Regions from separate parts of the Wukongibacter baidiensis genome, predicted to be linked through region 2. Evidence: a T-box and tRNA genes for the amino acid it is inferred to sense, from the RefSeq annotation. Region 2 holds a T-box; the other holds one or more tRNA genes.

Region 1 (9,426 bases), 750 kb from region 2:
ACTTCTAGGAACAAAGTAAAGTATAACATATCCCTAAAATGCTTTCAATAGCTTTAATTTGTCAGCATAATAATAGGCTGCCCCAAATCTGAAAACTGAGATTGCTGTAGGAGAATAACCGGAAGACATACTAAAGTAGTTCACCTTCTCCATTTTAGCAACAGCAAGTAAATTCAGATACTGGGTCAGCCTTAACCGCTTCTCATGTTTCTACTCTTCTTTTATTATTTTATTCATATTACATAAACGACAATTGTTACATGTATAAACTTTTCCATCAAAAATATTTTTTATAGTTTCAATAATCTCAGTGTTCTTAACATTGCTTACAAAATGAAATACTATTTTTTTTGGTGCTATAGTTATTAGAGTACTAACAAGCATATCATCATTGTTTAGGTTGCTATCTACTAGATCAGCTATCAATCCCCTTATGTACTCGTCATTAATCAAGTTGTTTCCCTCATCAAAAAAGTGATATGTTCCTGTTTTATCTACTACAATATTAATTAATTCAATTTTTGATTCCTGAATATCCACAAAATATTTCAATAGTTTTATGAATTCCTTATATTCTTTTTCCATTACATATTCTTCAATTACTCTATCAATTATTTCATATAGATCCTCAAGGTAGTTCCTTAGTCTGAAATTAACAAAACCTTCAATATTTATGTTATTATTTTCATCCAGAAAATCTAATAACCTATAAAGAATTTTTGCTTTTCTATTTACCTTGTAGGGCACATCGATACTTCTATCATAAATTTCATTGTCAAAGCATTTATTTAATTCTTCAATTATCAACCTTTTTTCATTTGCCTTTAGAAAATAATAATTAGCATATAAAATTTTTTCTACTATTTTTATCTCTAAGATATCTACTATATAATTAGATATACCTATGGCTACGTGATGATTAAATTCATCAAAGCATTCATCATATTGCTTCTTATTTTCCCTAATAAAATCCTCATCTATATAAAATTTGATAGTATTAAACTTTCCATCTTCTACTACGCTGCTTTTTATCTTGAGGTCTTCGTTTCCATAATTTTTTAGGATCCTATCTACTAATTTATTCGTATTGTCTACATTTTCATATAAAGTAATTGAAAGTAAATCCATTGTTATAAAGCCCTCCTTTCAATTGTAGTATATGGGAGTATAAAAGAGCATATACAAACATTGTTCTGTTAGTTTTTGTTTTTCCTGTCATTTATATATAACTAATATTTACTAAGGTTTTTATATTGTTCTTATTACTAGTCTATTAATTTATACACATTAGAAACTTACAAAAACTCAAATATTTGGATATATATAAATTGAAGTTTCGACTGGAATCTCTATCAAAGTTTTTCAGTTATTGGTATTATCGAACCTATATCTATAAGCTTTTTTTCTCCAACACAATCATAGGTCACCGAATATTTTTCAAGAAATTTTTTTATTTTTTCAAAATCGGGATGTTTTTTAGTATTTCCACAAAAGAGTAGTTTATTACTTGAAATTAATCCAGAAGCTCCACCTATAAATCCATAGTTCAGCCCCGGCAACTCAATATATCCGCTTTCGATAAGCAGTACATCTATATCATACTTCCCTATTTTTTTTGCTATTCCTTTATCGGAAGTTATTATAGCTCTTTCATTTACTACACAAATAGAGCATTTTGAATATCCTTGCTTTACATTTATAGATTCAACTTTCTTCTGTTCAAGTTTTTCTATTATTTTTTTATCGGTGTATTTGAAGTTGTGTATGGCAAATCTCCCTATCCTCCCTACATTATATGCAATATTATCTGGATAGGAACTTTTTAGTGTAGTATCACCCTTAATTATTTTCAAATTCAACATCTTAAATTTTTCCTTAGCCTGAAAATATATATTAGGAGCAACGACGATTTCATCTCCTCCAATATGATGCATTAGCATATCAGGATGTGCCGAAACCGCTTCATACAAGTCCTTGCAATAAGGAGCCTCAATAATATTTATACCTTTAGCTCGTATTTTATTCTGAATACATTTTGCAACTCTCTTGTCTACTACAACAGTTTTTACTTTTCCCTTAGGCAAAAAAGGTGTTTCAATAAAACTATCCATTGCATCAGTTCACCTACTTTTTAGTCACGTGTTTACTATTATAAAGGGGTCCTAACGAAGCTTAATTGATACCTATCAAAATATCCAATGTTTTTCGGAATTTTGGATGTATATAAGTTAATACTTACACTGGAATCTCTATATTATTACACTAACCGTTCATTCAATTCCTTTTATAGTTTCTATCATAACATAAAAAAAAGACATCCCTTTGGATGACTTTGTTGTCAATGGAGGCGGCACCCAGATTTGAACTGGGGAATAAAGGTTTTGCAGACCTCTGCCTTACCACTTGGCTATGCCGCCTTATTTAATTAATTGGAGCGGTAGAAGGGATTTGAACCCTCGACCCTCGCCTTGGCAAGGCGATGCTCTACCACTGAGCCACTACCGCACATGGTGCCCAGAGGCGGAATCGAACCACCGACACGGGGATTTTCAGTCCCCTGCTCTACCGACTGAGCTATCTGGGCATATTTGGCGATCCAGAAGGGACTCGAACCCTCGACCTCTAGCGTGACAGGCTAGCGTTCTAGCCAACTGAACTACTGGACCGTATTTTAAATATACTTTACTTGTCTAGCATCAAATAATTTGGTGGGCGCAACAGGACTTGAACCTGTGACCCCCTGCTTGTAAGGCAGGTGCTCTCCCAGCTGAGCTATGCGCCCTTATTATTGAGCTGACAAATATTATAATACAACATTTTAAACTTATTGTCAAGTGATTCTTTGATTTCCTTATAAGTGTATCAATGTCCAACATAAACTTTAATAACTCAGATTATTCAACGTTACATTGAACAATCTGAGTTATATACCTACTTATGGCCTAAAGCTTCATTTAATAATCCAGTAAGGTCTTCTTCGTTGAATAAATATTTTTTATTGCAAAAGTGGCACTTTATTTCTGCTTTGCCATCTTCCTCTATTAAAGATCTGAGTTCTTTTTCACCTATACTAAGTAAAGCCTTTTCAATCTTGTCCACTGAACAATCGCAAACAAAATCTATCTCAGTTTTTTCAATTATATCAACATCAAAGTCCTTTAGTATAGCTCTTAATATTTCTTCTCCTGTCATCCCTTCATCTACCATAGAAGATGTAGACGGAATATCCTTGATTGCCTCTTCAAGTTTAATTAGGGTTTCTTCATCTACATCGGGTAATGGCTGAATAATAAACCCACCTGAAGCCTTTACGCAGCCGTCTACGTCCAGTAGTACTCCTAGTGATACAACAGATGGTTGCTGTTCTGAATACATATAATATGCAGCCAGATCTTCTCCTATTTCACCAGTTATTAAGTTTGACTGTCCTACATATGGTTCCTTAAGACCTAGATCTTTTGCAATTATCATCTTACCATTTTTCCCTACAGCACCGCCTACATCTAGTTTCCCCTTTTCATTTAAGGTTACATCTATATGAGGGTGGGAAATATAACCCTTTACAGATCCTTTAGAATCAGCAACTGCCACAATAGACTTTATTTTATTAGAACCTCTAATTTGTAAGGTCACCTTGTCCTTTTCACCCTTGAGCATATATCCCATAATAGATGCAGCAGTTATTGTTCTACCTAAAGCTGCAGTAGCAACAGGGGTTGTGTCATGTATTTCTCTAGCCTTTTCAACCATATCCGTTGTTACCGCAGCAAATAATCTTATGCTCTTATTAGCAGCAAGTCCTCGTACTATATAATTTTTCAAAGTAATCCCTCCAACTATAAAGAGTTCCAAATAAACCTTAACTTATATATATCAAAATATCCGATGTTTCCGGGAATTTTTGATGTGTATAAATTAAAGTTTTGACTGGAATCTCTATATCTTTGCTATGTTAAAAGCTGATAAAAATCAGCTCTTTCACTTTATATTTTTCCCTCTAGTAATACAAAATATTTTATTAACCCTGGTTAATCCAGGGTAACATTTTGATTTCTCAAATATCATTAAAATATTTACTCTTATTATACAATCCGCTAATTAAATTTTAATGAATAAAGGTTGCTTTCATATCTATATTTGAGAAATCAAAATGAAGTTTTTGTCTAGATCTGTGATTCTATTTAGGTCAAAAACGCAACAATAAAGCCCTGAACTAGTCAGGGCCGATAAGCTTATTAATTATCTATAAATTAAAGCTTAGTAACTTGAGTTGCTTGAGGTCCTTTGTCACCATCAACAACATCAAATTCAACTTCTTGGTCTTCTTCTAAAGTCTTGAATCCATCTCCAAGAATTGCAGAATAATGAACGAATACGTCATTTCCATCTTCAGCAGTGATAAATCCGTATCCTTTTTCTCCGTTAAACCATTTTACTTTACCTTTCATGAAACAATCAATCCTCCTAAAACTTCCAAAAATTAGATTTAATTAAGCTAGCTCATACTAATTTTAACACAGGCCATTTGCAGTGTCAAACAATTAGCTAAAAAACCTTTATTATTAGAATACTCAAAACTTCTAAATATTATACATAATTTATTGATTATTTTTCTATTTTTTTAAACCAATAGGAACTTTTTACAATTATGTATATATGTAATTTCCATTATATCTGTAGAAAAAATCAATTTCAGCAATCTTTATGAGTTACTTTTTTTACATACAAAACATATTCTTTCATCGGTATATTGGAAATCTTCAAAGGTAAAGGCATTATAGATGTCTATATCTTCAAACCCGACACTTTGCAAAAGTTCTATAACCATTTCTCTCCTGTAGGCTCTCTGGTAGTGACATTCTTGATGCCTTGCAAATAATTCTCCATCTCTAGTGAAGATAGTCAGGTCCAATTCACATATATCTGAGTCATCATCAAAATAGTTTTGCCATAAGTATGACACATCTTCATAATTTTCTCCATAAACATTGTTTCCAAGAATTTTAGAGAGCTTGTAATAAGAACTTATGTCAAAAATAAAGATCCCTTCATCCTGAAGTAAAGAATATACCTTATCAAATATTGATGCTAAATCGTCCTCCTCTAGGATATAGTTAAATCCATCACATAGACAGACTATAGCATCTACCTGCTTTGAATAGTTCAAATCTCTCATATCCTGATTAATATATCTAACATCCTGCCCAATAGCATGTGCTTTGTCCTTAGCAAAGGTTAACATTTCACTTGATATATCGATACCAATCATGTCATACCCTCTTTTTGATAGCCTATTTGTTATATTACCGGTACCACATGCAAGTTCCAAAATAGTTTTAGGTCTTGATCCCTCTCTACCAAAAATTTTTTCTATGTAGTCAACCCAACTATCATAGTCGACATCCCTCATTAGAAAATCATAAACCTTAGCAAATCCACTATAAGCTTCCATCTTTATCCCTTCTTACCTTTCACCTAGATTATTCATCGATTCTTAAATTATACACAAAACCTATCTAAAGCAAAAGAGGTAAATAAAAAAAGAGATAGAAAGCTCTATCCCTTAGACTGTTGATAAATCCGAATTTCTTCGTTGTTGCTTCAACCAAGAACCCTTACGTATGTCTGTATACGCTGCGGTCTCTTGCTTTCATCACGCCTCGAACTTCAGATTCCTCAACAGTCTATCATCTTGTTGACTTTGTCAACAAGATGAGGGATAGAAAACTCTATCCCTCTTGCTGTACTTGTTCTTGTTCCTGCATTTTTTTCATTTTCTTTTTCCTTACTGTTATTAGACCTCCGATTCTACCGGTTTCCTTGGCTGTTAATCCTCCCCAGCCATCACTCATAACCTTATCTAGAAGTCCTAATTCAGATGCAATTTCATACTTCCATTTATCTTCTATTGTTTCAATTTTAAATTTTTTGTTTTTGTCTCGATTTTTTTTTGACAAATTTATCACTCCCCTCACAAGTATTATTGAGTAAGGGGTTGACTTTTATACATAAAATAACAATTATTTCTTAAACTTTTGTAATATTTATCTTTTTTTGTTGATATTTCACTATTTTAATGCTATTCTTTTTTATGGTTGTTATGTTGTTTCCCACTCCCCCTTTAAATATATATTGTACAATATATATTTAAGTTAACACCTTGAAAGGACGATATTTCGGGGTGTTTTTTTTTATTCATATATTCTCCTGTATCATCTCCACATTTGTATGCTTACCAAGAAAACTGTAGATAAGAAAAAAAGATATACATAACACACACAATCCCCACAGGAATGAATCTTATAAATCTATAACCCTCTTCTTTTTGCTGGTCAATTTGATTATCCATATTCTTTTCATAAAAACTGTCAATATCTATATTGGAGTTTTCATATTCATAATAATCATCCTGATTATCAAGTAGGTTACTATCAATGTCTCTCTTCAAGTATCTTATGAGTAAAAATGCAAGAGTTCCTGAAGCAGTTGCTATAACTCCTAAGAGTACTGTAGCGGCAATTAATTGTCCAGTGGTTGGCATTGTATTTTTATCTGGTGCAAAATTACCGTATTGGCCTAATTTCTCATATAAAATAGTCAATCCATACATCAGGGTGACCGCTATACCATTATTAGTGATATGACCTATTATACCTGCGTATATCGAGTCAGTTATATGCACCAAGTACCCAAAAACTAATCCTAAGACTATCGGTGCAGCTAAGTTTTGTAGGTTAAAGTGGAATACACCAAACATCACTGCAGTGGTTACTATACCTACCATTTTATATTTTTCTTCATAAACCCTCAACAATAGACCTCTAAAAAGTACTTCTTCACATATTCCTGCTGAAATTGCAATAATAAAGAAAAGCACTATATATTCACTAAAGTTTTCTGCCACTGGTACTGGCGATGGTATAATATCTAGGCCAAGAAAACTTAGAATAGACAACACTATCACATTAGCAAAGGCGGCTATAGGATAACTTAGCAATGTTACTAATACAACAACCAGACCATGTTTTACTCTTATTTTGTTAAATCTCAAAAACTTTCTTATCCCTATGCCCTTTACTTTAAGGAAAATAATAACAGGTAATAGTACTAGAATATACTCCGTAATTATTAGACCAAGCTTGATATTTGTACTTTGGGCATAGGCACCAATTGTAACTAGTAGCAGCGCTGCAACTAAGTAAAGAATATTCGTTTCTAAAATACTAACCTTTCCTTTTTTCATAAAATCACCTCTATAACTACTCTTCCAAAGAATTATTATGAATCAGTGTACTTACATATATTTGCACTCCTGCAGCCAGGACATCTTCGTTAAAATTGAATTTAGAATTATGAAGAGAATAAACATACCCTTTTTCTTCGTTCCTCACACCTAAAAAGAAAAATAATCCTGGAACTGCCCTTTGATAGTAAGAAAAGTCTTCGGCAGTCATTTGTGGTTTAACTATTTCGATATGCTCTTCACCAATTGCAGCAATAAAATTATCTACCAACTTCTTGTCATTATCTACAAATGGGTACATATCTCTAAAGACAACATCTATTTCGCAATCATGCGCCATTGCTAAGCTTTTAGAGACTATTTTCATTTTTCTCTTCATTTTTTTATATATCGACTCATTAAAGGCTCTCATAGTTCCTTCCATAACAACTTCACCTGCTATAACATTTCTTCTTTCTCCACCTTCAATCCTTCCTATAGTTATAACAGCCGGTTCTACGGGATCTACGTTTCTACTTATTATATGATGTATTGAGTTTATAAGTTCTGATGCTATTACTATGGAATCCTTGCTATTGTGCGGCATCGCACCATGGCCACTCTTCCCTTTTATATGTATATCAAACTCTCCGGTTTGCGCCATTATAGGTCCTGACTTTAATCCTACCTTTCCTTCCATAACATCCGGATATAGATGAAGTCCATATATCGAGTCTACATTGTATCTCTTAAAGACTCCTTCCTTTACGATGATCTCTGCACCACCTGGTCCCTCCTCGGCAGGTTGGAAAATCAAAAGTATATTATCTTTAATCTTTGCTCTATTCTGGGATAAATACATAGCAAAACCTAGTAATATAGCAGTATGACCGTCGTGCCCACAAGCATGCATCATCCCATTGTGCTGTGATGAGTATTCCACATCCGTTCTCTCGCTTATTGGCAATGCATCGATATCGGCTCTAAAGGCAATGGTTTTATTCCCTTCACTCCCCTTAAAATAGACCATCACTCCAGTTCCAGCAGTCTTTTCAATGTTATCTATTTCTAGTTTTTTTAAAAAATTAGTGATATATTCGTTTGTCTTATATTCCTTAAATCCTAGTTCAGGTATTTGATGTAAATCCCTTCTTGCTTTAATTATTGATTGCGATATATCTCGTATATCTTTGTCCAGTTTAATCATAATCTCACCTCTACAAAGTTTGATTTTATTTAGGATCTGTAAAATTTATCACGTATATTTATATAAAACTATATTTATGATTATATAATAAGTATTCTTTGATATACTATATCTTTATATTATTTTTTTCAAGTTAAAACCACGAATTTTCTTAAGAAATTTTAACTTATGAATAAATATAATTTTGGCTTCATGCTTGAAAAAATCTGCCATAAGAATCTTTATATTTATAATAGACTTTTTTGTTGACATCCCCTCTGACAAGTGTTACCATATATATAATTTAGGTACAAGGAAGGAAGAAAGCATTTTTTCTTTTTGCTGTTCTATATAAAAGGTCTCTGTATTTTTTTAAGTATTTTTTAATAAATATAAGATGTAACAATCATTATTCTTTGGGCATATTATATATTTAACCGATGAATTATCATAGAATAATGTATGTACAATCCTACAGTTTTGTTACAACTGGCGTAGACTTTTATTTTAAGTGGAGAATGGGAGGTTTTATTTTGAGAAAAGCAAATATAGCCGTTGTTGGCGCAACAGGAATGGTTGGAAGAACTTTTTTAAAGGTTTTAGAAGAAAGAGACTTTCCATATGAAAACCTATATGTCTTTGCATCATCAAAGTCTGCAGGCCAAAAGGTAAAGTGTAAGGGTATCGAATATACCGTTGAAGAGCTAAAGGAAGACTCATTTGATAGGGACATAGACATAGCTCTTTTTTCTGCCGGTGGGGATACAAGCAAAAAGTTTGCCCCAATAGCTGCTTCAAAAGGAGTAGTCGTAGTAGACAATAGTAGTGCTTGGAGAATGGAAAAGGATGTTCCATTAGTTGTTCCTGAGGTTAATCCAGAAGCCATCAAATCACATAAAGGAATTATTGCAAATCCTAACTGTTCAACGATTCAAGCAGTGGTTGCTTTAAAACCTTTACATGATAAGTACAAAGTTAAAAGAGTTATTTACTCTACTTATCAAGCAGTTTCTGGTTC
Region 2 (8,070 bases):
TTGGATTCGCTGTTAATCCCATGATCTTTTTTGGTGGTATTTCAAAAAGCTCTTGTGGTAGCGGTGCTTCAGGCACTAAAGGTACATTAGCAACCTTTATATTTTTATGGGCTAAATACATACTTAAAGGCGTTTTTGAAGTCCTTGAAACCCCAATAAGTACTATATCAGCCTTCTTTATTCCCCTAGAATCTTTACCATCGTCATATTTTACTGCAAATTCAATCGCAGCCACTCTTTTAAAATATCTTTCATCTAGACGTCTCATGGTACCAGGAACATGTACTGGTTCATTTCCAACGACATTATGAAATGAACTTAGAAGTGGAGACATTATATCCACATATTGTATGTTATTCTTTTCACACTCAATAATTATCGTTTGCTTTAACTCTTCAATAACAGTTGTGAAAATAACTATTGATTTTAGGTTAGATGCTCTTTCAATTATATTTTCGATCTGCTCTTTTTCAGAGATATATGGAAATCTCTTTAGCACATAGTCAACATCTTTAAATTGTGCTGCCGCTGCCTTTGCAACTTGCTCACCAGTTTCTCCTATTGAATCTGATAAAATATAAACAAATAATCTTTCATCCATATTTCATTTCCTCCCATTTACAGATATAGTCCAATTCTATGAATCTGCTATTTCTATTAATAGCTTAGTAATATTAGTTTTTGATATTCTGCCTAAAACCTTAAGGTACTCTTTTCCTTCAATTAGATCCTTTTCAACAATTGGTAAGCTATCCACTTCATGTTCAATTATTTTCTGGGCCGCTTCAAGCACAGTCTCATTAGGAAAAACCGTAATAATATTAGGCATTCTTGTCATTATGACTCCAACAGGAATCTTATTTATATCCATTCCACCTATACAGCTTTTTAAAAAATCCTTCCTGGATACCACCCCAGTAAGAAAACCATCTGATACAACAAATATTGTTCCTACATCCTCTAAAAACATTGACACTATTGCATCATATACAGATGTTTTTTCATCTACCACAATAGGCACTGATTTTATATCATTGGCCTTAATCTCATTCACCTTATAAGATATTTCTTCCTTTTCTCCTTTACCAGTATAAAAATATCCAACCTTAGGTCTGGCTTCAAGAACTCCAGACATAGTCAATATTGCAAGGTCAGGTCTTAATGTAGCCCTGGTAAGGTTCAATTCATCGGCAATATGTTCGCTTGTAATTGGCTCGTTATCCTTTACTATTTCAATTATTCTTCTCTGTCGACTATTAAATTCTATAATAATCACCTCGTTTAAGCTAAATGTGTTATACTATTACTGCAATATTATATACTATTTATTTAAATTTGTCTCTAATTTTAGAAATTTTTATAAAAATTTTTAATTTTTCAACAAACAGCATAACACATTTGTGAAAATAGGGGGTTTTAACTACTAAAAAATGTTTGAACTCATAGCTAAATATAAATGGATAGCATAATCGCTATCCATATTATATGTCATTCTTTTGTTATTAGAATTCTATTTTATTATTAATATAATCTTCTAGTTCATCAATTTTTATTCTAACCTGCTCCATTGTATCTCTATCTCTTACAGTTACAGTGTTATCTTCTAATGTATCAAAATCTACTGTTATACATAATGGTGTTCCAGCTTCATCATGTCTTCTATATCTCTTACCGATACTACCTGATTCGTCATAATCCACCATAAACTTCTTTGCAAGCTTGCTGTATAGTTCTTCAGCTGGCTCCCTAAGTTTCTTAGTAAGAGGGAATATCGCTGCCTTAAATGGCGCTAATGCTGGGTGCAGTTTAAGAACTACCCTTTCTGAACCGTCTTCTAATTGCTCTTCTTCATATGCATCAACTAAGAATGCTAATGTTACTCTGTCTGCTCCAAGAGATGGCTCTATACAATAAGGAACGTATTTTTCATTTGTAACAGGATCTTGATAGCTCAAATCAACACCAGACTGCTCTATATGCTGCTTAAGATCAAAGTCAGTTCTATCAGCAATACCCCATAATTCTCCCCATCCAAATGGGAATCTGTATTCCACATCGGTAGTTGCATTACTATAGTGTGATAGCTCATCTTGTTCATGATCTCTAAGTCTAATATTTTCTTCCTTCATGTTAAGGCTTAAAAGCCAATTATTACAGAAATCCTTCCAGTAGCTAAACCATTTTAAATCTTCACCTGGCTCGCAGAAAAACTCTAATTCCATTTGCTCAAATTCTCTAGTTCTGAATGTAAAGTTTCCAGGAGTTATTTCGTTTCTGAATGATTTACCTATTTGACCAATTCCAAATGGAATCTTCTTTCTTGATGATCTTTGCACGTTCTTAAAGTTTACAAAGATACCCTGTGCAGTTTCTGGTCTTAAGAATATTTCTGCCTGAGAGTCCTCTACAACACCTTGGAATGTTTTAAACATAAGGTTGAACTGTCTTATGTTCGTAAAGTCTGCTTCACCACATTCAGGACATTTAATATCCTTATCGCTTATATATTTTTCCATTCTTTCATTTGACCATCCATCAACAACTTGTTCAGCTTCATTATTCTCTGCTAAATTATCTTCTATTAATTTATCAGCTCTAAATCTAGCTCTACACTTTTTACAATCCATAAGAGGATCATTAAAACCTCCAACGTGACCAGATGCAACCCATGTCTCAGGATTCATTAGTATTGCAGCATCTAATCCTACGTTATAAGGACTTTCTTGTATGAATTTTTTCCACCATGCCTTTTTTACATTATTCTTTAATTCAACACCTAATGGACCATAGTCCCAAGTATTAGCTAATCCACCATAAATCTCTGAACCTGAGAAAATAAATCCTCTTGATTTCGACAACGATACTACCTTATCCATTGTTGAACGTTCTTTTTTCGCCATAATGATACCTCCTAATATTCTATAGTTTTAAACTTTTAATTATAAGTTTAATTGCTTGAAAGGTCTATCAACAAAAACGACATCGTCGTTTTGTTTTCAAAAATAAAAAAACCCTTCATCCCTGAAAAGGGACGAAAGGTATACTTCCGCGGTTCCACCCTGATTGACGTATAAAACGTCCTCTTAAGCTAGTATTGCTCAGGAGCTCCCTTCACCAAGCTATTATATCGGATTTCCAGCATCACCGACTCTCTTTGATAACATTCTTAGTTACTCTTCTCCGTCAAAGCATTTCAATATTTTTTTATTGATTTTACCATACTGTATTCCATTTGTAAACAGTTTGACAACAAAATTTCTAGATTTAATCAAAATTTTTCATACTTATACCTACTTATTCTTCTATATCTTGCTCATTACTTTCTTGATAAATAACATTTTCCTTATTGTTCATCTTTGCAAGTCTATCTCTTGCAGTTTCTACTTTCTCTTTAACATTTTGAAAAGCATCCTCTGTTATATCCTGTATGTCAATAACTTCACCGTCGTCTTTAACTATTTCTAATCTGCATCCTGTAGCAAGTGCAGCTACAATACCAGCTATAGTTGCAGGTGGGAAAAATAGTGCTCCAAAGGCTCCTGCCGTAATTGGTATATTCATTACCGTTTCTCCATCTTTTCTTAAGTATATTCTTGTCACATTACCCATTCTAACAAGTTCCTTTAGTTTTTCAACAACATCATTTCCCATATCAGAAAAGTTGTTTCTAACATGATCATCATTTTTTTCCTTTGCTTCTAGATAAATTATTGCCTCTAAAACATCACCATCTGCTTCTTCTAAAGCTTCCTTAGCTTCCTGGTAGGATACACCAGTTCTTTCTCTAACCTCATCTACTTGCTCTAAAGTAAATTCCATTACCCATCACCTCTTTATTTTTATTAAAGTCAAACGAAAGGGTTCAATGCCCCTTGAGTTTTCATTTTATTTCCTTCAAACTATTTAGAAACTCTAAGCTCTTAAAGTTTTTTCTTTCAAGGTGAAATTTAATATAACTATCTATAACATAGTTCAACCTATTGGTTATCTTAGGATTTAGTTTTATTTTTGAAATTGTTACAATATCAGTTTGAAGTATGTATTTCATAACCTTAAGCATAGTCTCATTTAGTAAGAAAGTGTTAGCTCCGTATTTTCCTATACAATTATCACATATTAGACCACCTTGAGGAATGTTGAATCGTATTTTATCAAAGCTCCCACTTCCACAGCCTACACACTTATTTAACTCGGGCCTAAACCCGGAGTAATCCAATAGCTTTAGCTGAAATCCAAGTTTGATCAATTCAAGGTCTTGATCATTTTCTGTAATAACACTCAGTGTCTTTAAAAATGTATCAAATAGTCTGTTATTGGTTACTCCTTCAACTATGACAGAATCACATAACTCTGAGAAGTATGAGGCATATGCCAGCTTTGACAAATCTTCTCTTATTTTGTAAAAAGACTCATGGATATCTGCCGATGAGATATTGTCTAAATTCTTACCCCTTGAAATAACAAACTCACCAAAAACAAAAATATGTGAAGCTGGAGACAACTTCGACTTAGGTCTTCTTCCACCCTTTGAGACTGCTCTTATTTTTCCAAGCTTTCTAGAAAATAAGGTTAATATAACATCTGACTCTGAAATCTTATTTTTTCTTAAGACCACAGCATCGGTCTTATAAATCATTGCATCACCTCAGCGAAATATTCTGCGTTCCCCCAATTTCAGCTTCTTCACTTTGTTCACTGAAGCCGGAGCCTTCAGCTTCCATTTTCCTTAACTCTAAATAAAAACTTAAATCCCCTGTTGTCAAAAATAAGTTCCATAAGTTTTCTTTATACACCTTTTATACCCCCTTCTAAGTATTGTACTCTTATTTTTTGCAATGGGGAGGTGTATATACTAGAAATTTTTGTTAGAGGAAAAAAAATTGTCTACATAACTAGTTTATTCAATAATATAGAAGTAAGTGTAAAATATATTGATAAACCTGTTATATCAATTGTAGTAGTTATAAAAGGAGCCGATGCCACAGCTGGATCTACACCAATCCTTTTGAATATAAGTGGAACCAAGGTTCCTATGGTGGCAGCCGTTAGCATATTTGCCCACATTGAAATTCCAACTACAAAGCTTAAAACCAGCTCTCCTCTTTGTAGAAACAAAGTTACAATAGCTGCTATTATACTACAGCAAAGACCAACCAGGAACCCAACACATATTTCTTGAATTAAGGTCTTAAATACCTCTTTTCCATGAATATTACCTACTGCAATCCCTCTTACGGTTAGAGTTGATGACTGAGTCCCAACATTTCCTCCCATTCCAGCAAGCAGAGGCATAAATAAAGCTAATGTTGCGTTTTTGTCTATTACTGTTTGAAATCCTCCTATTATCTGGGCAGATAACAATCCACCAAATAAAGTGACTATGAGCCAGGGTAATCTAGATTTTACTGAGGCGAATATTCTTGCAAAAATATTATCTTCTTCAATATCTTCTGTTTCAGAAGTACCGGCAAATTTGTAGATATCCTCAGTAGCTTCTTCTTCAATAACATCTATAATATCATCTACTGTTATTATACCCATTATTCTATTACCATCATCAACAACTGGTATCGCTAAAAGGTCATATTTTGAAACCTTTCGTGCTACATCCTCTTGATCCGTTCTTAGGTTAACACTAATGACCTTCTCATGCATTATTTCTCCAATAATGCTATTTGGCTTGCTAACGATTAACTCCCTTAATGACAAAACTCCTACTAGTCTCTCTTTTTGATCTACAACATAGACATAGTATATTGTCTCTGCATCACTGGATTTTTCTCTAAGATCTTCAATTGCTTGATAGATTGTTATATCTTTTCTAACTGTAATATACTCCTTGGTCATGATACCACCAGCGGTATCTTCTTCATAAATAAGGAGTTCTCTTACATCCTTAGCGTCTTCTAAATCTAGTAACGAAATTATTTCTTTACGCTTTTCTTCACTAAGCTCTGCTAGTTGATCAACTATATCATCCTGAGCCATTTGGTCAAGAATAAGTATTTTTTGCTCTCTCTTGAAAATTTCCAAAAGCTCAACGAAGGTATCTGAGTCAACTTCCTCAAGTACCTTACTAGCCTGTTCCCAGGAAAGAATGCTGAAAAACTTCTCTTGTCTGTCATCATCAAGCTCGAGTAGGATTTCAGCTACATCTGCAGGGTGGAGTTCTTCAATATATTCACTTAACTTTAAGTCTTCACCATTTTCTAAAAAATCTTCTACTATATTTAATCTATCTATAAATTTTTCACTGCTAGGCTTTGTCATACTCACACCCCCTTTAGTTAAGGACGCGGTAACTACATGTATCCAAGATTCCTTAACATACTTTCCTTATCTCTCCAATCTTTTTTAACCTTTACCCATATTTCCATAAATACCTTTGATCCAAGGAGTCTTTCAATCTCTTCCCTTGAACTCTTTCCGACACCTTTTATTTTCTTTCCGTTTTTCCCAATAATTATTGCTTTATGGGAATTTCTCTCGCAGTATATAGTAACATCTACATCAATTATATCCTTATCTTCCCTTTGTCTCATAAAGTTAACAACTACGGCTACTCCATGCGGCACTTCCTCATGAAGATAATGGAGAAGCTTCTCCCTTACTATTTCCGAAACTACAAATCTTTCGGGCTGATCGGTTATCATATCTGAAGGGAAATATTGAGGTCCATCTGGCAATCTATCAATAAGTTTATCAATAAGCTTATCAACGTTTTTACCATTTATAGCTGATAGACCCATTATTTCATCAAATATACCATACTCACTGTAGGCTTCATAAAGCTTCTTATATTCATCGGGTCCCAAAATATCAATTTTGTTTATACCAAGTATAACCGGTGTTTTTACATCCTTTAACATCTCAAGTATATACCTATCTCCAGGACCTATTTGTGTAGATTCATCTACCATGAAAACTATAACATCTACTTCATTCAATGTATCCTTTGCAGCCTTTACCATATTCTCACCTAATTTATTTTTAGGCTTATGGATACCTGGAGTATCTAGAAACACTATTTGAGACTCATCACCATTGTATATTGTTTGAATCTTGTTTCTAGTAGTTTGAGGCTTATTCGACATTATTAATATTTTCTGTCCAACTATATTATTTATCAATGTAGATTTTCCTACATTTGGTCTTCCGATTATTGTTACAAATCCTGATTTGAAGGCCAAAATATTCACCACCTATGTATTTTTATTATTTTCAACTTCTTGTTTTTAAATAGCTTATACCTTTACTAAAATTTTACTATATTTTCTATTTTGTATAAACAAATTTCTTTATAATAAACTTTCTTACTTAGTAACTATATTTAAACCGTTTGGAACCACTTGGAACCATGTAATTCCCGGATTTAAGCTTATTTCATTTCCATTAGAATCATAGAATCTTGTAAGCTCTCTTCTAGAAGGCTTTTTCCAACTTACCTCCATAGCTTTCCCATTAGTTATATAAAGACCTTTTCCACTTCCTATTAAGTTCATTTCAAGTCTTCCTACACTGTCAATAACCCTTTGTCCAGCATATTGAACAATTACATTTTTCGCTGTTAGATGAATTTTTGATGTCTCATCTAAATGTGGTTTATTATTTACATATCTATAGTATAAGCCATCTTCTTTGTTGTACTTGAATCCTGAAGAATACTTTTTATCTCTATAAGGAATTTTTATTTCGTTTAATTCCTTTCCTTCAATCTCCATGTCTTTTTCATTAAATTGTAGTGTTTCAAAGTTACCATTTTTATTGTACTTTCTTCTTTTAGATTGCTTCATAATTGCTGCGTAGTTTGTATACATATTGTTTGGTATTGGCTTGTGCTTCTTTCTCCAGAATATATCTCCACCACTCGATAAACCATCGATATCTGCCATTTTTAAAGATTTTATGTCAGACTTGGCTTGCTCACTTCCACCAACGTGAACATACAGTGGATCGTATTCCAATGCCTTATCTAAAAAGTACGGTCTAGCACTTCTTACTGGTCCAATTGTTTCAGGCTTATTTGTGTATATAATTGCTAAATAACGAGTAATATTACCTTCAGCCAAT

Evidence for each region. The T-box of region 2 lies ahead of R9X47_RS29290 (glycine--tRNA ligase). A T-box ahead of a tRNA ligase gene usually reads a tRNA of that ligase, here a tRNA-Gly.
Region 1: it encodes a tRNA-Gly, which carries the amino acid that the T-box ahead of R9X47_RS29290 (glycine--tRNA ligase) is inferred to sense. The anticodon was not compared.

The regions. Positions count from the first base shown of each region.
Region 1 is NZ_CP138202.1:5,626,456-5,635,881, reverse strand. Features, by position in the region: gene ytxC (putative sporulation protein YtxC) at 211-1,128, opposite strand; gene R9X47_RS25485 (DUF6873 family GME fold protein) at 1,353-2,111, opposite strand; tRNA gene R9X47_RS25480 (tRNA-Cys) at 2,343-2,417, opposite strand; tRNA gene R9X47_RS25475 (tRNA-Gly) at 2,431-2,505, opposite strand; tRNA gene R9X47_RS25470 (tRNA-Phe) at 2,509-2,584, opposite strand; tRNA gene R9X47_RS25465 (tRNA-Asp) at 2,590-2,666, opposite strand; tRNA gene R9X47_RS25460 (tRNA-Val) at 2,707-2,782, opposite strand; gene hslO (Hsp33 family molecular chaperone HslO) at 2,932-3,822, opposite strand; gene R9X47_RS25450 (cold shock domain-containing protein) at 4,251-4,448, opposite strand; gene R9X47_RS25445 (class I SAM-dependent DNA methyltransferase) at 4,703-5,452, opposite strand; gene R9X47_RS25440 (small, acid-soluble spore protein, alpha/beta type) at 5,730-5,957, opposite strand; gene R9X47_RS25435 (CPBP family glutamic-type intramembrane protease) at 6,233-7,243, opposite strand; gene R9X47_RS25430 (M20 metallopeptidase family protein) at 7,260-8,429, opposite strand; gene R9X47_RS25425 (aspartate-semialdehyde dehydrogenase) at 8,942-9,426, shown strand, end outside.
Region 2 is NZ_CP138202.1:6,374,930-6,382,999, reverse strand. Features, by position in the region: gene R9X47_RS29300 (pyruvate, water dikinase regulatory protein) at 1-601, opposite strand, end outside; gene R9X47_RS29295 (helix-turn-helix transcriptional regulator) at 638-1,267, opposite strand; gene R9X47_RS29290 (glycine--tRNA ligase) at 1,503-2,900, opposite strand; T-box leader at 3,025-3,196, opposite strand; gene R9X47_RS29285 (DUF4342 domain-containing protein) at 3,295-3,819, opposite strand; gene recO (DNA repair protein RecO) at 3,881-4,636, opposite strand; gene R9X47_RS29275 (hypothetical protein) at 4,641-4,793, opposite strand; gene mgtE (magnesium transporter) at 4,885-6,270, opposite strand; gene era (GTPase Era) at 6,303-7,190, opposite strand; gene R9X47_RS29260 (DUF3048 domain-containing protein) at 7,314-8,070, opposite strand, start outside.